DNA from 4 places in the Streptomyces sp. NBC_00038 genome. Region 2 is predicted to be linked to each of the others. Evidence: riboswitches for the same ligand, from Rfam matches in the RefSeq annotation. Region 2 holds a riboswitch; each other region holds the start of a gene.

Region 1 (4,979 bases), 3.5 Mb from region 2:
GGAAAGCCCTCCAGGACCTCGATGGAGTCACGCCGCGCGATGTAATCCTCGTGAGCGGCGCGATACGCGGCGGCCAGCTCCGGATCGCTCGCCAGACGGTCCGTCATCTCCTTCATGACCCCGTTGGCCTCCAGCGTGCCGATCGCGGAAGCGGCACGCGGACACGTCAGGTAGTACGTCGTCGGGAACGGCGTCCCGTCGGGAAGGCGGGGCGCCGTCTCCACCACGTCCGGCTGACCGCAGGGACAACGGTGCGCGATCGCGCGCAACCCGCGCGGCGGTCGCCCCAGCTGCTGCTTGAAGGCCTCGACGTCCGCGTCGGTCGGCTCGGTGTAGGGGGTGGTCGGCGGGGGCGTTTGCATGCCTGGGTGCTGTCTTTCCGTGGTCAGCTATCAGATATCGAATGACAGATGACAGATTTCAATATCTGTCAACTGTCATTCGTCGGAACGGTCGGCCTTGTCCACACCGTCCCAGACGTTGGCGTACCAGGGACGGTCGGCCGCCCCCTGGCCGGCGCGGGACTGCTTCGCCGCGTCCGGGTCGATCACGATGTACCCGGTCTCCCCCGGCATCACATAGTGCAGCCGGTCCCGGATCTGCTGCTCCGCGTACGCGTCGTCCTGCCAGCGAGCCTTGAGGTCACGCAGCTGCTCGACACGCGCACGGGCCTCCTCGCGCTGCTGCTGCAGGTCGGCGACCTCGGCGCGCTGGGACACGTACTGCCTTATCGGGTACGCGAGGGCCACGACCAGCGAACAGAGGACGAGGGCGAGGAGCGCCGCCCGCCCGGTGAGCCGCGAGCGGCGCGCCTGCCGCTTGGTCTGGGAGCGGTAGACCCGGGCCGCCGTCTGCTCGCCGAGCAGCTTCAGCCTGGTCGCGGTGGAGAACCGGTCCCGGTCCTTCACGGCCATGAGTCCCGCCTCCCCGGTACAAACCCGTCACGTGCGTACGTCCCCGCACACGGTACGGGACCGAGTACGGGGACGTACGTACGACGCTTCCTACTTGACCCGGAGGGTCAGCCCTTGAAACGGGGGAAGGCGCTGCGACCGGCGTACACCGCGGCGTCGTCGAGGATCTCCTCGATGCGCAGCAGCTGGTTGTACTTGGCGACGCGGTCCGAGCGGGCCGGGGCGCCGGTCTTGATCTGACCGCAGTTCACCGCGACGGCGAGGTCGGCGATGGTGACGTCCTCGGTCTCGCCGGAGCGGTGGGACATCATGCACTTGAAGCCGTTGCGCTGGGCCATCTCGACGGCGTCCAGGGTCTCGGTCAGCGAGCCGATCTGGTTGACCTTGACGAGCAGGGCGTTCGCGGAGCCCTCCTCGATGCCGCGGGCCAGGCGCTCGGGGTTGGTGACGAAGAGGTCGTCGCCGACGATCTGGACCTTGTCGCCCAGCTTGTCGGTGATGACCTTCCAGCCGGCCCAGTCGTCCTCGTACAGCGGGTCCTCGATGGAGACCAGCGGGTACGCGGAGACGAGCTCCTCGTAGTACTCGGTCATCTCGGCGGCCGAGCGGGACTTGCCCTCGAACTCGTACTTGCCGTCCTTGTAGAACTCGGACGCGGCGACGTCGAGCGCGAGCCCGATCTGCTCGCCGGGGATGTAACCGGCCTGCTTGATGGCCTCGATGATGAGGTCGAGCGCGGCGCGGTTGGACTCCAGGTTCGGGGCGAAGCCGCCCTCGTCGCCGAGGCCGGTGGACAGGCCCTTGGTCTTCAGCACCTTCTTGAGGGTGTGGTAGACCTCGGCGCCCCAGCGCAGCGCTTCGGAGAAGGACTCCGCGCCGATCGGGGCGATCATGAACTCCTGGATGTCGACGTTGGAGTCCGCGTGCGAGCCGCCGTTGAGGATGTTCATCATCGGAACGGGCAGCAGGTGCGCGTTCGGGCCGCCGAGGTAGCGGAAGAGGGGGAGGTCGCTGGCCTCGGAGGCGGCGTGCGCGACGGCGAGGGAGACGCCGAGGATGGCGTTGGCGCCGAGCGAGCCCTTGTTGTCGGTGGCGTCCAGGTCGAACATCGCCTGGTCGATCAGGCGCTGCTCGGTGGCGTCGTAGCCGACGAGCTCCGGGCCGATCTGCTCGATGACGGCGAGGACGGCCTTCTCCACACCCTTGCCGCCGTAGCGGTTGGGGTCACCGTCGCGCAGCTCGATGGCTTCGAAGGCACCCGTGGAGGCGCCGGACGGAACGGCGGCACGACCCGTGCTGCCGTCGTCGAGGCCGACCTCGACCTCGACGGTGGGGTTCCCTCGCGAGTCGAGGATTTCCCGGGCTACGACGACGTCGATGGACGGCACGAGCATCTCCTTCTGGGATGTGACGCGGGTACGCGGGGGCCTTTTAGACCCCTGCGGGATGAGCCTAACCGGCTCGGAGGGATCGGCCAGCCGGTCGACCATCCCTTGGGCAGAACTCAGGGTAAACATTGTTCCAGATCGGAACAAAAAGGGAATGAAAAACCCCGCCCCGGTGCGTACGGGGGAACACGCACCGGAGCGGGGAGCCCGTGGGGACGGGGGTGACCCACACGAGGCCTTCAGTATGGAGACCACGTATAGGAGAGAGCTGTGGTTCAGCTGCGAGCCTGTTGTCAGCCGACCGCCGTGGGCCGACAACCATGGCTCCTCAGTCTTGAGGCTTCGCGCTTCAGCTGAGGTGCAGCTGCTGACCCGGGTAGATGAAGTCCGCGTCGTCGATGATGTCCTTGTTCAGCTTGAACAGCTGCTGCCAGCCACCCTTGACGTTCTTCGCCTCGGCGATGGAGCTGAGGGTGTCGTTCTTCTTCACCTTGTACTCGCCGTCACCCTTCTTGACCTTCTTGCCGGTCGGGGTGTCGACGGTCTTCGTCGCAGCGGCCTTGGTCGTGGCGGTGGGCGTGCTCGACTGCTGCGAAGGAGTGGTGCTCTGCTCGCTGCTCGACGAGGAGGAGGACGAGGACGACGAGGAGTCGCTCGTGCCACCGTCGTACGCGGCGCTCGACAGGCCCGTGCCGCAGGACGGCCAGGCGCCCTTGCCCTGCGCGGCGAGGACCTTCTCGGCGACGGTTATCTGCTGGGACTTGGAGGCCTGGTCGGCGGTGGCGGCGTAAGCGCTGCCACCGTACGCGGACCAGGTGGAGGAGGAGAACTGCAGACCGCCGTAGTAACCGTTGCCGGTGTTGATGGCCCAGTTGCCGCCGGACTCGCACTGGGCGACGGTGTCCCACTCGGAGGTGGTGGCGGCGGAGGCGGTGCCGGACGCCATGAGCGGGGCGGCGACGGCTACGCCGGTCACCCCGGCGAGCGTGGCAATGCGGGTGACCTTGGACGGGCGACGGTGCTTGCCCTTGCACGAACGCAGCATGAAGTGATCCCCTCACCGACGCCTGCGAGGTGAGCTGTCGGGTTCGGGCGGGTGAGTGCCCGGTCGCGCACCTTTCGGCACACGGCTTCACCCCAAGCCACTCCCGGTCAACTACCGGGCGCGGCACTTACCTTGGGTCCCCCGCTCCTGCCTACGGCGCTTGACGCGACGACTGTTCCCGTACGGCCGCTGGCAGGATTCGGCGTTGCGTCCGTCGGGGCCCGCTGTGGCGAGCGGTCACGACCGTAGGCAGGCGATCGGCGGAATTTCAAAGACGATCAGGGGGTCTGAGATCCATCTCTCATTCTCGCCAAACCGGACATTCCATGGCGAACCATGACGTGAACTCCCGCTACTTTTCGCCCGGTTCGACATCAACTGCAAGGCTCTGACCGGGGAGGATGAGGTTCGCGTCGGTGCCGACCGTCTCCTCGTTCTCGGCGTACAGCTCGGTCCATCCGCCTTCGAGGCCAAGGGCGTCGGCGATGACCGAGAGGCTGTCTCCGGCGCGGACGACGTACGAGCCGTCGACGACATCGCGGGCCGCGTCGGATTCACGCGAGGCGTGCCGCCCGGACGTGCTGTCCGTACGACTGTCGGTCGCACCCTCGGTGGCGGTGTCACCACGGTGCCGCCCGGCGCCGGTCGTCGCGCTGTCGGACGTACTCGAAGAGCCGTCCTCCTGGGTGGACTTGTCCGAGTCGTCACTGTTTGATCCGTTCGAGTCCGCACCCGCACCCTCATCCGAAGTATCGGATTTGGTCGAAGTGCCGGACGAGGACGAAGCGGACGGCGAGGGGGTGGACGATGCGGACAAGTCGGTCGAACCAGATGAGTCGGTTGATTCCGAAGAGTCCGAGGAGTCCGAAGTGGACGTGTCGGATGACGAGTCGTCGGACACACCCGTGTCGACCTCCACCGAGGCGGAGTCCTTGCTGAGCCCGGAGAGGGGTCCACAGGTGGGCCAGGCGACGAGCCCCCGGCCGTCGAGGATCTTCTCGGCGACGGCTATCTGCTGCGAGCGGCTGGCCTGGTCGGCGCTCGGGGCGTACTTGAGGCCGCCGTAGTTCTCCCAGTCCCACTGGGTCACGTGCAGCCCGCCGTAGTACCCGTCACCGGAGTTGTCGCTCCAGGCGGCGCCCGTCTCGCACTCCGCGACACGGTCCCAGGTGGTGACGTCGGCCGCGCTCGCACTCGTGGCACCGAGCAACGGGATCGCGATGGCCGATCCGGTCACTCCTGCCGCGACGATGAGAGCGGGAGCCTGACGGGGGCGACGATGGCGGCCGTTCCCGGAGAGCATGCGGAAGCCTTTCACGTGACAGCAAGTGACTAAAGCGACGTACGGAGACGTCAGCGACGGATGATCCGCGCCGGTGATCGAACGTATCGGCACTCGAACGCTTGTCACAAGTCGATGCAGCGTAGATCACGTGAAGATCACAATGTTGAGGGACCGTCAGTTTTTCGCGCCCCCGAAGTGCCTTACGACCGCCCGGCGGACAACTGGAGCGGAGGCGTGAACTCCACTGGAAGTGTGCGCAATCCACGCATAATGAGCCCACCACGCCATCGCAAATCGGCGGAATCTCCCGCGAGTTGGAGGTCGGGGAGGCGGGTGGCGAGCGCGGT
Region 2 (4,979 bases):
ACTGACAACGCGGACCACGACCCGTCCGTTGAGGGCTTTCGAGGGTCCGTCGAAGGGGCGTTCGCCGTTCGCGATTCTCGCTCTGGGCGTAGGAGGCGCGGGAACTTCGCCAGCTGTCCGCGCGCTTGCATACAGTGGCAGGACCGACAGGAAATCCGTAGTTTTCCGCGATCGAAGGGACGTACATGCCCATGGGTCACACGGCCACAGCTGAGGCAGGCTCCGGCGGGCTGACAGCGACCGAGCACCGCCTGGCCAACGGCCTGCGCGTGGTGCTCTCCGAGGACCACCTGACCCCGGTCGCCGCGGTGTGCCTCTGGTACGACGTCGGCTCGCGCCACGAGGTCAAGGGGCGTACAGGACTCGCCCACCTCTTCGAGCACCTGATGTTCCAGGGCTCGGGACAGGTGAAGGGCAACGGCCACTTCGAGCTGGTGCAGGGAGCCGGTGGTTCGCTGAACGGCACCACCAGCTTCGAGCGCACCAACTACTTCGAGACCATGCCCACCCACCAGCTGGAGCTCGCCCTCTGGCTGGAGGCGGACCGCATGGGCTCGCTGCTCGCCGCGCTCGACGACGAGTCCATGGAGAACCAGCGGGACGTCGTCAAGAACGAGCGGCGCCAGCGCTACGACAACGTGCCCTACGGGACCGCGTTCGAGAAGCTGACCGCGCTCGCGTACCCCGAGGGCCACCCGTACCACCACACCCCGATCGGGTCGATGGCCGACCTGGACGCGGCCACCCTGGAGGACGCCCGCGCGTTCTTCCGCACCTACTACGCGCCCAACAACGCGGTGCTCTCGGTCGTCGGGGACATCGACCCCGAGCAGACGCTCGCCTGGATCGAGAAGTACTTCGGTTCCATCGCCGGGCACGACGGCAAGCCCGCCCCGCGCGACGGCGCCCTGCCCGACACCATGGGCGAGGAGCTGCGCGAGGTCGTCGAGGAAGAGGTTCCCTCGCGCGCGCTGATGGCCGCCTACCGGCTCCCGGAGGACGGTACGCGCGCAGGTGACGCTGCCGACCTGGCGCTGACCGTCCTCGGTGGCGGCGAGTCCTCCCGGCTCTACAACCGGCTCGTACGCCGCGACCGCACCGCCGTCGCTGCCGGGTTCGGCCTGCTGCGGCTCGCCGGAGCGCCCTCCCTGGGGTGGCTCGACGTGAAGACGTCCGGCGATGTCGAGGTCCCCGTCATCGAGGCCGCCGTCGACGAGGAGCTCGCCCGGTTCGCCGAGGAGGGTCCCACGGCCGAGGAAATGGAGCGCGCCCAGGCCCAGTTGGAGCGCGAGTGGCTGGACCGGCTCGGCACGGTCGCGGGCCGCGCCGACGAACTGTGCCGGTACGCCGTCCTGTTCGGCGACCCGCAGCTCGCCCTGACCGCCGTGCAGCGCGTCCTCGACATCACCGCCGAGGAGGTCCAGGAGGTCGCCAAGTCCCGCCTGCGCCCCGACAACCGCGCGGTACTCGTCTACGAACCGATCGCCGCTGAAGACGCTGAAGACACCGACGAGGAGGCGGCGAAGTGACCGAGCTCGCCACCATGGAGTTCCACCCCCAGCCGCAGGCCGGCGAGGCCAGGCCGTGGGCCTTTCCCGCACCCGAGCGAGGCACCCTGGGCAACGGCCTGACCGTGCTGCGCTGCCACCGCCCCGGCCAGCAGGTCGTCGCCGTGGAGGTGCTGCTCGCCGCGCCGCTGGAGGCCGAGCCCGCGGGCCTCGACGGCATCGCCACGATCATGGCGCGGGCCTTCTCCGAGGGCACCGACAAGCTCTCCGCCGAGGAGTTCGCGGCCGAGCTGGAGCGCTGCGGCGCCACGCTCGACGCGTACGCCGACCACCCCGGCGTACGCCTGTCGCTCGAAGTCCCCGTCTCACGCCTCCCGAAGGCCCTCGATCTGCTCGCCGACGCCCTGAGGGCACCGGCGTTCGCGGACAGCGAGGTCGAGCGGCTGGTGCGCAACCGGCTGGACGAGATCCCGCACGAGACCGCCAACCCGGCCCGCCGCGCCGCGAAGGAGCTCTCCAAGGAGCTGTTCCCGGCCACGTCGCGCATGTCGCGCCCGCGCCAGGGCACCGAGGAGACGGTCGAGGCGATCGACTCGGGGGCCGTACGCGCCTTCTACGAGAAGCACGTACGCCCCGCCACGGCCACCACCGTGATCGTCGGCGACCTCACCGGAGTCGACGTCGACGCGCTGCTCGCCGACACGCTCGGCTCCTGGACCGGTTCGTCCGCCGAGCCGCGCCCGGTGCCGCCGGTGACCGCCGACGACACCGGCCGGGTCGTCATCGTGGACCGTCCCGGCGCCGTCCAGACGCAGCTGCTCATCGGCCGTGTCGGCGCCGACCGGCACGACCGCGTCTGGCCCGCCCAGGTGCTCGGCACGTACTGCCTCGGTGGCACCCTCACCTCGCGCCTGGACCGCGTCCTGCGCGAGGAGAAGGGCTACACCTACGGTGTGCGGGCGTTCGGCCAGGTCCTGCGCTCCGCCCCGGACGGCTCGGGCATCGCGATGCTCGCCATCAGCGGCTCCGTGGACACCCCGAACACGGGCCCGGCGCTCGACGACCTCTGGAAGGTGCTGCGCACCCTCGCCGCGGAGGGCCTGACGGACGCCGAGCGCGACATCGCCGTACAGAACCTGGTGGGTGTGGCGCCCCTCAAGTTCGAGACGGCGGCGGCCGTCGCGGGCACGCTGGCCGACCAGGTCGAGCAGCATCTGCCCGACGACTACCAGGCGACGCTGTATCAGCAGCTCGCCGCCACGGGCACCGTGGAGGCCACCGCGGCCGCCGTGAGCGCCTTCCCGGTGGACCGCCTGGTGACCGTCCTGGTGGGCGACGCCGCGACGATCGAGGAGCCCGTCAAGGCCCTCGGAATCGGTGAAGTGAGCGTCGTTCCGGCGGAGTAGGACAGCAGTGCCCTTGGGGGCCCAGGAGACCACGGAGTCTCCTGGGCCCCCATTTGTCCGTATTGATAGAGAGGTTGCCTGTCTGCCCTGTGGCATGCGCTACAAAAGCCGTGATCCGTTTGTCGATTGAAAGATGTCCCGTTTAGCGTCGGTCCGGCTGTTCGTCAGGCAGTGCGCCGCACCCGCGGCACCGGACAGCCATCGCTTAGTCCCCGTACGGCGCGAGCCAGGGGAGCCGGGGACCCACACGCAGTCCCTGGGGTGAATCGGACGCCCTCCCCGGAGGTGGTCCGTAGGAGACCTTCCTGCTCCGAACCCGTCAGCTAACCCGGTAGGCGAGAAGGAAGGAAAGGATCAGCCCCTCCATGGCGTTCACCTGTGGCACAGGGAAGCACCGTCGCCCGAGCCGCGTGCAGCGCACGACCACGAACGCCATCGGCGTCGCGGCGCTCACCACCACCGGTGTCCTCGGCTCCCTGGCCGCCCCGGCGCTCGCCGCGGACAACTCCGTCGAGCAGACCGGCCTGACCCAGGCCGTCGAGATCGGTGACACGATCGCCGACCAGATCGACGCGCAGGCCGCGGCCCAGCAGCACGCCGCCGACGAGGCAGCCGCACAGAAGAAGGCCGACGAGGCCGCGAGGAAGAAGGCCGCGGAGAAGGCCAAGGAGGAGCGCGAGGCCAAGGAGCGCGCCGCCCGCGAGGCCGAGCGCAAGCGCCTCAACACCTTCGTCCCGCCGGTCACCGGCTCGTACATCTCCACCGGCTACAAGACCGGCGGCAGCCTCTGGTCCTCCGGCAGCCACACCGGCATCGACTTCCACGCCGCGTCCGGCACCTCGGTCCACGCGGTCGGCTCCGGCACCGTCGTCGAGGCCGGCTGGGGCGGCGCCTACGGCAACAACATCGTCATCAAGATGAACGACGGCACGTACACGCAGTACGGCCACCTGTCGTCCATCGGCGTCTCCGTGGGCCAGACGGTCACCCCGGGCCGGCAGATAGGCCTCTCCGGGTCCACCGGCAACACCACAGGGCCGCACCTCCACTTCGAGGCCCGGACGACCGCCGAGTACGGCTCGGACATCGACCCCGTCGCGTACCTCCGCTCGCACGACGTGAACATCTGACGCCGCTCCGGCGTGAACGTCTGATCACTCGCGTACGTACTTCACAAGGCCCCGGCTCGCACGAGCCGGGGCCTTGTCGTTTCGAACCGCTTCCTGTCCAAAAAATATCCATGGATTCCGGCCCGCCATCGGAAATTCCGAGTCTCTGCAATAGAGTCACTGAACAAGCGTCAATCGACGGCGTTTCACGGGGATTAAAGCGGAGGTCCGGTATGCGTGTTCCTGCGCACTCGGTATGCACAGCGATCCGCGACGACATCGTCGCGGGTGTCTACGAGCGCGGCAGCCGGCTCACCGAGGAACTGCTCGCGCGCCGCTACGGAGTCTCGCGCGTCCCTGTGCGCGAGGCCCTGCGCACGCTGGAGGCAGAGGGCTTCGTCGTCACCCGGCGGCACGCGGGCGCGTGCGTCGCGGAGCCGACCGAGCAGGAGGCCGGGGACCTGCTCGAGATGCGCATGCTCCTTGAGCCGCTGGGCGCCGCCCGGGCCGCGCAGCGCCGCACCGAGGCCCACCTCAAGGTGCTCCGAGGCCTGGTCAGACTGGGTCAGGAGCGGGCCAGGAGGGGCAACAGCGAGGATCTGCGCTCGCTGGGCGGCTGGTTCCACGAGACCCTCGCGCAGGCCTCCGGAAGCACCGCGCTGACCTCGACACTCGCCCAGCTGCGGCACAAGATCGCCTGGATGTACGCGGTCGAGGCGCCGGCCAACCCCGCGGAATCCTGGGCGGAGCACGGCGGGATCGTGGACGCCGTGGCGCGCGGCGACAGTGAGCGGGCGCGGGCGATCACGGCCCTGCACACCGAACGGGCGACGGCCGCGCACCGGCTCCGCTTTCCCGGCGCGGGGGATCGCCCGGACCGTGTGAGGACTTCGCAACATCCCGTAAACATGACGGGCCTGCGGCATTAACAAGAGCGCCGTATACAAAGAGGAGTA
Region 3 (4,979 bases), 1.7 Mb from region 2:
GCAGCGTCTGCGAGGACTACGGCGCGATCCAGGCCGCCGTCCTGGCGGTGGGCGGCTGGCACGACCCGTACCGGGACACGGTGTTGCGCCTGGTCGAGAACCTGCCACCCGATCGCGTACGAGGCCTGATCGGCCCCTGGTCGCACCAGTACCCGGACCGGGGCCTGCCGCCGGGCCCGGCGATCGGGTTCCTTCAGGAGACGCTGCGGTGGTGGGACCACTGGCTGAAGCCCTCCTCCGGTTCCGGCAGGGGCGTGATGTCGGAGCCGCTCCTCCGCTCGTACGTCAGTGACTCGCATCGTCCGGCAACGGTGTACGAGGTGTTGCCGGGCCGGTGGGTGGGCGACGAGACCTGGCCGTCGCCCGCCGTGACGCCGGTCTCGTACGGCCTCCAGGGCGCGCCGGTACTGGTGCGCTCCCCCATGCACACGGGCGTGGACGCGGGCCGCTTCTTCCCCTTCGGGAACGACGCGGACCTGCCGCCGGACCAGCGGGAGGAGGACGGCCGTTCGGCGTGCTTCGAGTTCGAAGTCCCGGAGGAGACCTGGGTGTTGGGGCGCCCGAAGGTGCGGTTGCGACTCACCTCGCACGCCGAGCGCGGCCAGGTGATCGCCCGGGTCTGCGACGTGGCCCCCGACGGCTCATCGACCCTCGTCACCCGCGGCGTCCTGAACCTGTCAGCACGTCACGGCCGTGACCAGGCGGTTCCCTGGAAACCGGGCTCTACGGAGGACGTGCTTTTCGAGCTGAACGGCATCGGCCACGCCTTCCCCGCGGGCCACCGCATCCGGCTGGCCGTCTCCTCCGCGTACTGGCCGTGGATCTGGCCCCAGCCCGGCTCGGAGGCGGGCTTCACCCTGGACCCGGCGGGCAGCGCCCTCGAACTCCCCGTACGGGCAAGGCAGTCGTCGTTCCCGATCACCTTCGAGGAGCCGGAGGAGTCCGAACCCCTGGGCGTCGTCGTGCCGGCAACCCTCGACGAACCACGCCCCGAACGCCTCGTCGTACGCGACGTCGCCAAGGGCGAGTGGCGCCTCGAAGTCGACCCCCGCTACGGCGGCACCCGCGTCTATCCCGACGGCCTCGAATTCACGGAGGACGCGCTGGAGACGTACACGATCAACGAGTCGGATCCGCTGTCCGCGCGGACCCGGTCGACTTGGTCGATCCGGCTGCACCGGCCGGAGTTGCCTTGGGACGCGCGGGTCTCCACGACCTCCGAAATCACCTGCGATGCCCATGACTTCATCACCTTGAACGAGGTGATCTGCAGCGACGGGGACGAAGTCGTGTTCCACCGGACGTGGGAGCGGCGAATTCCGCGGACGGCAGGCTAGGCGGCCGCCTATTCCGCGGGACAGGGGGCTGGGCGGCCACCCGGTCATCGCGCCTTCGGGCATCCAGCAGATGCCCGTATTGCACCTAGATTGCCTACGTCGCCGCTTTGTTCACGCTTGGTCGCGTGAAATGGGTCACGTCCGGACAAGATCGACATCTGACCCCGCCTCACAATTGCCCGTTCGCGAAAGGCAAGTTGAGTTTCACATTCCGGTGGAATCGGGCGATTCTCTCTGCAATCCACCGAGGCAAAAGCGATCTACGCCGCGAAATCGGGCCTTGTTCCCGACATGTGCTCTCGCATACGTTCGCGTCGATCCAGGCGGAACGCCGAATCCTGCCGCCGCCCGGAAACCCCACCCACCCACACGCTCACGGCAGGAGCGGGGGACCCAGGTAAGCCGCCGATCCGGACTCCGGAACGGCTAGGGGTAAAGCCGCGCCCACCCACGCGGCCGGGCAGCTCCCGCCCGAACCCGACAGCTCACCTCGCAGGCGCCGGAGAGGAATTCGCCATGCCCGCACGAGGCAAGCACCGCCGCCCCAGGACCAACCACCTCACCCGCGGCATGGTCGCCGCCGGAACGGGCGGAGCCGCACTCGCACTCCCCCTGGTGAGCGCGACCGGCGCCCACGCCGCCACCCAGGCGTCCGTGCCCGCCCAGGCCACCGCGGTGGCGAAGGCCGCTCCGGCCGCGGTCCCCGACGTCAAGCTCGTCACGTACAAGGTCACCGCGGGCGACACCTTGTCCAAGATCGCGCGAGAACACACCAAGGACGGCAGTTGGCAGGCGCTCTACAAGGCCAACGCCGCGGTCATCGGCGGCGACCCGGCGGCGATTCGCCCGGGCACGACCCTGACGGTTGGCACGAAAACCGCCAAAACGTCCGCTAAGTCGACCGGCTCCACCACGGATTCCGCCGCGGCCCCCGCCACCACCGCGACCTACACCAACGACCTCGACGGCTGGATCAAGGAGGCCCTGGCCATCATGGCCCAGTCCGGAATCCCCGGCTCCTACGACGGCATCTACCGCAACATCATTCGCGAGTCCGCGGGAAACCCCCTGGCCATCAACAACTGGGACTCCAACGCCGCCGCCGGCACCCCGTCCAAGGGCCTCCTCCAGGTCATCGACCCGACCTTCACGGCCTACCACGTGGCCGGCACCTCGATGGACCCCTACGACCCGGTCGCGAACATCACGGCGGCCTGCAACTACGCCGCTGCGAAGTACGGTTCGATCGACAACGTCAACGGGGCCTACTGAGTCGGACGCATCCCCCTGAGCGGTCCGCACCGGGTCCGCACCTCAGAAAATGCACCTGCCGGATCGCGGTCGGGGGCGTTATGCTCGCCGCGATGATGACTCAATCCGTAGGCAGATTGGGGGTCCCATCCGCGCAAGGTGAGTGCTGATGCTCACTCAGACCGCGAATGGGGATTCCCGCCTTTCCTTCTGGCTGCGCGTGCGCGAGTTCGCCGTGCCGCCTTCCATGATCGAGACTGCGACCGCCCGCCGCTCCGCCGGGGACTGGGCGGGGGCGTGCGCCGCCGCAGGCATCGACGTCGATTTCAATCTGCGTTCCGTGGCGCGCACGCATGGCCGCGGCCTCGCAGCCCGGATCCGGGCCGATCTCCGCCATCTGGCTCCCGACCTGTTGCGCTGGCACCTGCCGAGGGTCGCTCCCGACGGGCTGCTGCGGCCGGGGCTGACCATCGCCCTGGCTCGGTACGGGTCTCGATACGGGTCTTGGCACGAGTCTCGGTACGAGGACGTAGCTGCGGGGCGTGAGGGCGAGCACCCGGTGTACCTCGTGGTCCGGACTCCGCCCGCCTGGGCGGACGCCGGTCAGCGGATCAGCCTCGCGCTGTGGGGCCGCCCCGGCATCGAGTCCGGCTCATGTCGGCATCCGCATCCTCATCCCAACCGGCGGTACCGGCTCGACCTGCACCGGCACCTGTGGGACGCGCGCAGGGCCGACGAACTGCGGGTCCGGTCCGGGGCCGATCGGCTGCGCGCCCCCTCCGCCGACCCGGATCCGCCGGCGATGGTGCCGCAGGGGCACCGGTGTGCCGTCGACCGATGGGCGGCCGAGGCGCGGATCCTGCTCCACGCCGAAGGGCGGCCCGACGGTATCGGAACCGTCGCCGTGCGGCCCGGGGCCCGGCACCGGCTGGCCCTGGAACTGATCGCGGACAGGGACGGCCCCGGGCCACCCGCCATGCGAATCGCCGCGGCGCCCACGGACGGCAGCGCATCCGCACTGCCGGTCCTGCCCGACGCGGCGACCTGGGTGCTGCCCGATCTGGAACTGATCCGCACCGGTTCGATCGAGGTCGACCGGCTGCATCCGCTCGTCGCCTCGGCACTGGTACCGGGGCGCTCGCCGACCCGCGCCTCCCCCGTTCCGGACCGGGCCCCGGGGCAACCGCGACTCGTGGACTGCCGTGGCGCCGAGCACCGGATCGGCCTGGTCGACGGGGTACTGGCGGCGCTGGACCACGACCCTGCCGAGATCCGCCGTGAGGAACTGCTGGTCGCGCTGACCGGCACTCCGCTTCCCTGCCTGCAGGCCATCGACGAGGCGCACCGTCGCCCGGACTGTCTCGTCGGCGTCCGAGAACGCCTGGTCCATGGCGACATCACCGGCGCGCTGGCCGTCGTCGAGGGCTTGCTCGGCCCCGACGCGGTGCTGCGCGGCGGCGCCCTGCGGGACGAGCTGGAGGCGGCCGCGGACCGGCGGATCACCTACGGGCTGTTCAGGGCAGGCCTGATCGGACCCGCGCCGGGATCCGGGCCCGACGGTGTCAGCTGCCACCCGGCTTGTCACCGTCCCCGCGCCCGTGAACGCGGGCGCTCGCGGGCGCGCCGGGCGAGCTTGCGCTGACGCGGGGGTCTCCGTCGGGGCCGGGCACGCGTCCTTGCTCTGATCCTTGCTCCGACGCGTGGGCCTCCGTCCGGGCCCGCTTCCTTGCGCTGACGCGGGGCCTCCGTGCGGGCCCGCCACGCTTCCCCACATCGACGCGGGGGTCTCCCGCCGCTCCAGGGATCTCCGCCGCACCGGGAATCTCCCGCCACTCCGGGGGACCTCCGTCCCCCACACCCGCCTCTCCCACCACGAACCCAAAGGTGATGAAACATGACCACTTGCACCCCGTTCGCCACAACAGCCACCCCCTCCGCCCAAGCCCCAGCCAAAGCCCTCGCCCCCGCTCCAGCCCCCGCCTCCCAACTAGACGTAGCCGGCGACCTGCTGACCCTCCTCCGCGACGCCACCACCGAACCCCGCCCCGACACCCAGCTGGAGGCCCTGACGCTGGCCGTGGCCGCCGACCTTCCCGTACTCCTGTGGGGCGAGCCGGGGATCGGCAAGACCGCTGCCCTGACACAGCTCGCCGCGGCCCTGGATCTTCCGCTGACCACGGTGATCGCCAGCGTGCACGAGCCGTCCGACTTCTCGGGGCTGCCCATCGTCGGAGACGATCCCGCGGAACAGGGTGTGCCAATGGCCCCGCCGGACTGGGCAGTTCGCCTGGTACGGGCCGGCCGAGGTCTTCTGTTCCTGGACGAGCTGTCCACCGCGCCGCCGGCCGTTCAAGCCGCGCTGCTCCGCCTCGTGCTCGAACGGCGGATCGG
Region 4 (4,979 bases), 1.4 Mb from region 2:
GACCGATGGGGGCAATCCCGGACAACCAGGGGTGCGCCGGTGCTAGGGGTTACATGGGATGGGCCGGTGACAAGTGGGGCCAGGGCGCAGGAATAGGCTCCCGCCTCATGGACCTACTCATCCATTTCTTCGTCGGCCTGCACATCATCGGCATCGCCTCGCTTCTCGGTGGCTTCCTCACCCAGATGAAGGCGATGGGCCAGGGCACGGCCCGGTTCGTCCCCGCGATGCTGCACGGCGCGCTGACCATGCTGGTCACGGGCGTCGTGCTGGTCGGCCTCAACCAGGCGGACGACCAGACGGTCAACAACATCAAGATCGGTGTGAAGCTGGCGCTGCTGATAGTGATCCTGGGGCTCGTCTACGTGAAGCGCGACGACGAGAAGGTGGACAAGGGCCTCTTCGGGCTCGTCGGGCTGCTGACCACGACGGACATCTTCATCGCGGTGCTGTGGACCTGACGGCTCCGGCTGCCACCACCAGCCACACCGCCACCGAGATCCACAGCAGTACCTCACCCAGCCCCTTGAGCCAGTCGACATCGAGGGCGGTGGAGACCGACAGGGTCGCCGCCGCCGTCATCCCCATCGGGAACACGGTCGCCCAGCGCCGCGCGTCGTAGCGCAGGCGCGGCCGGACCAGTTCCGCGGCGACCAGGACGCAGTACCAGGCGAGATCGAGGACGAGCAGGGCGACGGTGACGGCGCGCAGGACGCCGTTGTCGTCGTCGTTCCACAGGTAGGCGTTCACGTGGTGTGCCGCGACGAGTTCGGCACCGGCCAGCGCCGAGATCGCGAGCGCGCCGCCCGCGACCCACTGGTCCCCGGCGCCCGTGGCCACCTCCCTGATGTCGAAGTGCGCGAACGCCACCGCGTACAGCACGATCCCGAGCCAGAACAGCACCAGCGCGGTGTGCGCGAGCCAGTCCGCGCCCAGCGCCGCGGCGAGCGTGGCCCCCAGCACGGCCAGGCCCTGTGTCGCCACGCACACGAGGAACACCCCTCCCGGCATACGACGCTTCCAGTGCCGTACGACGACGAAGAGCAGCACCGGACACAGCACGGCCGACAGCGCAAGCAGCGCCTCGGCGACCTCCTGCCACCCCAGCGCGGACAGCCGCGTACCGAGGACGGTCGTCGCCGCGACAGCGGTGAGCCCGGCGGGCGTGCCCGCCTCCGCCGCCCAGCGCGTCCGCTCCCGCACCAGCCGTACGACGAAGTCCGCGGCGAGCGCGAGCCAGGCGACGGCCGCCAGCGCCAGCGCGATACGGGACAGCGTCTCGTAGCCGGTCAGATGCCACCCGACCGAGATGATGCCGGTCGCCATGACGGCGGCACCGGCGGCGGGCGGCCGCTCGGCCCACCACGCGCGGAGCTGGGGGATGGCTGGCATGGCTGGCATGGGCCCGATGCTAGGGATCTCCGGACGGGTGGCCCGCGGGGCACGCGCGCGGGGGATGAAAACGTGGGGCACGCGTGCGTGGGGGATGGCGCACGCGCTTGTTTGGGGTGGGTGGGGCGTGAAAGCCGTGGAGTGCGCCCACGCGCGGGGTGAAGTGCCCGGCGCCTGCGTATTGCAGGACCACGCTCCGCGCGTGCCTATCAGGACCCACACACCCCGGCGCGTGCGTATCAGGATCTCGCGCCTCGCGCCTCGCGCGGAGCGCGAACGCGCAGGGCGTGACAGCCGCCTGGCGTGCCTCGCCCGAAACGGCCGCGAGGCACGCCCCGTAGTGCACGAAAACGTGCCCCACGCGTGCGTGCCCCGCGAAAAGGGTGTCCGGGTGGTGCGTTGCGTTACGCCGGGCGTACCACGCTGTGGATCGCCGACTCGCCGTCGTAGTAGATCGATTCCTCGCGGACGTACGCGCCCGGCTTCGGGGCGTGGATCATCATGCCGTTGCCGATGTAGAGGCCGACGTGGCTGACGTCGTCGTAGAAGAAGACGAGGTCGCCGGGCTGGGCGTCGGAGAGGGCGACGGTCGTGCCGGCGTTCACCTGGTCGTAGGTGACGCGCGGGAGTGTGACGCCGGCGGCCTTCCAGGCGGCCTGGGTGAGGCCCGAGCAGTCGTACGAGCCGGGGCCGGTGGCGCCCCAGACGTACGGCTTGCCGACCTGGGCACGGGCGAAGGCGATGGCCTTGGCCGCCTTCGTGGCGTACGAGGAGTCGGTGGTGGTGGTCGTGCCGGTCGTGGCGCTCGACGACGTCTCCTGGGCGGCCGCCTTCGCCGCGGCCTCGGCAGCGGCCTGCTGCTGCGCCAGTTCCGCCGCCTTGCGCTCGGCCTCCTTGCGCTGCTCCTCCTCGATCGCCGCGAGCCGCGCCTTCTCCTCGGCGGTCAGCTGCGAGAGCAGTTCGCGCGCCGAGGCGAGCTTCTGCTGGACGTCGGCCTTGGACGTCTTGAGGGCGGTCTGCGAGGTGGTCAGCGTCTCCAGGCTCTGGGAGGCCTCCGTGCGCTTCTCGGTGGCGGCGGCCTGCTCCGTGACGTAGTCGTCGACGGCCGCCTTCTGGCGGGTGGTCAGCCGGTCCATCAGCTGGGTCTGGTCGAAGTAGTCCTGCGGGTTGTCGGCCAGCAGGAGACTCGCGGTGTCGGGGGCGGCGGCCCCGGTGCGGTACTGCGCCGCGGCGAACGAACCCAGCTCCTCACGCGCGGTGTTGAGCTTCTCCGTGCGCTTGGCGACGTCGTCGAGAAGGGTGTCGACCTGCTTGCGCTGCTTGGAGGTCTTCTCCTTGGCCGCGTTGTACTTGTCGGTGGCCGACTCCGCCTGCCGATAGAGGTCGTCAACCTTCTTCTCGACCTCTTCGAGGCTCGGCTTGGGCTCCTCCGAGGGCGCGGCGGTCGCCGTCTGGGAGAGCAGAGCCACCGAGGTGAGGGCCGCGGTTGCGAGCGCGGGGGGCCGTATGCCCGCCACGCGCGTACCCGAGAGCCATTTGCGATGCGACGCCAAGGGAGGCGACTCCTTCCATCATCCGCCTACCGAGTTAGCTGTCGGGTTCGGGCGGGTGGTTCGGAAGGGTTGCCCTACGGTCCCTGCCCGACAAGGCAGTTGGACCGATTCACCCCAAGGTCGGTTGGGTCCCCGGCTCCAGCTGCCATGAAGGCGCGCCGGACTCGGCGGAGGCTACCGCGGCCCGGCGACGTTCGCCGGTGGGGGTCGGGCGGCCTGGTCAGCACGCTAGCCAACTCGTGTGGCCCTTGTGAAGGTTGATGTTCGATATGCCCGATACATTTTCGTGACCTTAGTCATGAGCTTCGTCACCCGGGGTCGATTTGGAATGGTCTGCGGTGAGTTGTCCGAAGCGGTCGGAGCGACCGCAGCAGCCGCCCGCGATGCGGAAGTTCGGCCCGCGTGGGGAGTTCGGCCCGCGCCGGAGCCCCCGGCGGCCGGGCCTGGCTAATCTGCACGGATGACCACCGACCTGACCCTGCTGCCGCGTGTCGCCTATCGCGGGCAGGAGGTCACCGCGCCCCGGCTCCGAGGTCTCCTCGCGCTGCTCGCGGGCGACCTGCGCACGGGTTGCAGCACCGAGCGGCTGGTGGCAGGGCTGTGGCCGGAGGAGTTGCCGGAGCGGCCGGGAAAGGCGGTACAGGTCCTGGTGTCCAGGGCGCGGGCGCAGCTGGGCGCCGACGTCCTCATCAGCACGCCGACCGGATACCGGCTCACACTCGCCGAGGAGCAGGTCGACAGCTCCGCCCTACTGCTGTACGCCGCCGCGAGCGCGGACCGGGCCAGGGCCGGGGACCACGCGGGATCGCTGGCCGCGGCCGAGGCCGGGCTCGCGCTGTGGGAGGGCACCCCTGACGAGGCCGGCGACACCGACGACCCTGTAGCCGCGCTGCGCACCGAGCGCGCCCCCGTCCGCGGCACGCTCGTACGCGCGCAGGCGCTCGCACTCGCCCGCCTCGGCCGGCACGCGGAGGCGGCCGGACAGCTGGCCGCGGCCGCCGCGGAGCATCCGCGCGACGAGGAGGTGCTCGCCGAGCGGCTGCGCGGCGAGGCGGCCACGGCGGGCCCGTCCGCCGCGCTGATGCGGTACGAGGCGTACCGCCGTGAACTGCGCGACGAGCTCGGCACGGATCCGGGCGCCGGACTCAAGGCCGTACAACAGGAGCTGCTGCGCGGCGAGGCGCCCGTCGCCAGGCACGGCGTGCCGCACGAGCCGAACCCGCTGCTCGGCCGGGACGAGGACATCGCGGCGGTGGAGCGGCTGCTCCGCGCCTCCCGCGCCGTCACCGTCGTCGGCCCCGGCGGTCTCGGCAAGACCCGGCTCGCGCACGCCGTCAGCCGCCGGGCCGAGCAGCGCGTGGTGTATTTCGTGCCGCTCGCCGGCGTCACCGCGGGCGCGGACGTGGCCGCGGAGGTGGCCTCCGCGCTCGGCGCGGGCGAGGGACGGCCCGGCGCACTCAGTGGTCACGACCCGGTGTCCGGCATCCTCGGCGTGCTCGGCTCCGGGTCCGCGCTCCTCGTCCTCGACAACTGCGAGCAGGTCGTCGCCGGTGCCGCCGACCTCGTACAGGCCCTGGTCTCGTCCTCCAAGGACCTGCGGGTGCTCGCCACCAGCCGGGCCCCGCTGGGCCTCACCTCGGAGGCGGTGTACGCGCTGCCGGAGCTCGGGCTCGGCACCTCCGTCGAGCTGTTCACACAGCGGGCCCGGGCCGCCCGGCCCGGCGTGGAGCTGCCGCCGGACGCGGTGGCCGAGCTGTGCCGCCACCTCGACGGGCTGCCGCTCGCCGTGGAGCTGGCCGCCGCGCGGGTACGGGTCCTCTCGGTGCCGGAGATCGCCCGCCGCCTCGGCGACCGGTTCGCGCTGCTGCGCGGCGGGGCCCGGGACGCGCCGGAGCGCCACCGCACACTGCACGCGGTCGTGGACTGGAGCTGGAACCTGCTCGACGAGGACGCCAGGGCGGCGCTGCGCACCCTGTCCGTCTTCCCCGGCGGCTTCTCCGGCGAGGCGGCGGAGCAGGTCCTCGGCGAGGACGC

What was found. A riboswitch is a leader RNA that binds a small molecule or an ion and turns the genes downstream of it on or off. The one in region 2 is predicted to bind cyclic di-AMP.
Region 1: it holds a riboswitch for cyclic di-AMP, as region 2 does, so the genes downstream of both, OG219_RS19930 (transglycosylase family protein) here and OG219_RS35795 (M23 family metallopeptidase) in region 2, are expected to answer to the same signal.
Region 3: it holds a riboswitch for cyclic di-AMP, as region 2 does, so the genes downstream of both, OG219_RS28350 (LysM peptidoglycan-binding domain-containing protein) here and OG219_RS35795 (M23 family metallopeptidase) in region 2, are expected to answer to the same signal.
Region 4: it holds a riboswitch for cyclic di-AMP, as region 2 does, so the genes downstream of both, OG219_RS29585 (NlpC/P60 family protein) here and OG219_RS35795 (M23 family metallopeptidase) in region 2, are expected to answer to the same signal.

The regions. Positions count from the first base shown of each region.
Region 1 is NZ_JAPELQ010000001.1:4,400,580-4,405,558, forward strand. Features, by position in the region: gene OG219_RS19915 (DUF501 domain-containing protein) at 1-362, opposite strand, end outside; gene OG219_RS19920 (septum formation initiator family protein) at 438-914, opposite strand; gene eno (phosphopyruvate hydratase) at 1,022-2,308, opposite strand; gene OG219_RS19930 (transglycosylase family protein) at 2,652-3,347, opposite strand; cyclic di-AMP (ydaO/yuaA leader) riboswitch at 3,352-3,516, opposite strand; gene OG219_RS19935 (transglycosylase family protein) at 3,700-4,650, opposite strand; partial or broken gene OG219_RS19940 (cytochrome P450) at 4,833-4,979, opposite strand, start outside.
Region 2 is NZ_JAPELQ010000001.1:7,929,632-7,934,610, forward strand. Features, by position in the region: gene OG219_RS35785 (pitrilysin family protein) at 186-1,529, shown strand; gene OG219_RS35790 (pitrilysin family protein) at 1,526-2,914, shown strand; cyclic di-AMP (ydaO/yuaA leader) riboswitch at 3,107-3,267, shown strand; gene OG219_RS35795 (M23 family metallopeptidase) at 3,280-4,044, shown strand; gene OG219_RS35800 (GntR family transcriptional regulator) at 4,257-4,952, shown strand.
Region 3 is NZ_JAPELQ010000001.1:6,249,195-6,254,173, reverse strand. Features, by position in the region: gene OG219_RS28355 (CocE/NonD family hydrolase) at 1-1,337, shown strand, start outside; cyclic di-AMP (ydaO/yuaA leader) riboswitch at 1,698-1,849, shown strand; gene OG219_RS28350 (LysM peptidoglycan-binding domain-containing protein) at 1,854-2,609, shown strand; gene OG219_RS28345 (hypothetical protein) at 2,758-4,230, shown strand; gene OG219_RS28340 (AAA family ATPase) at 4,483-4,979, shown strand, end outside.
Region 4 is NZ_JAPELQ010000001.1:6,493,976-6,498,954, forward strand. Features, by position in the region: gene OG219_RS29575 (hypothetical protein) at 108-461, shown strand; gene OG219_RS29580 (tellurite resistance/C4-dicarboxylate transporter family protein) at 439-1,392, opposite strand; gene OG219_RS29585 (NlpC/P60 family protein) at 1,797-2,945, opposite strand; cyclic di-AMP (ydaO/yuaA leader) riboswitch at 2,953-3,125, opposite strand; gene OG219_RS29590 (BTAD domain-containing putative transcriptional regulator) at 3,406-4,979, shown strand, end outside.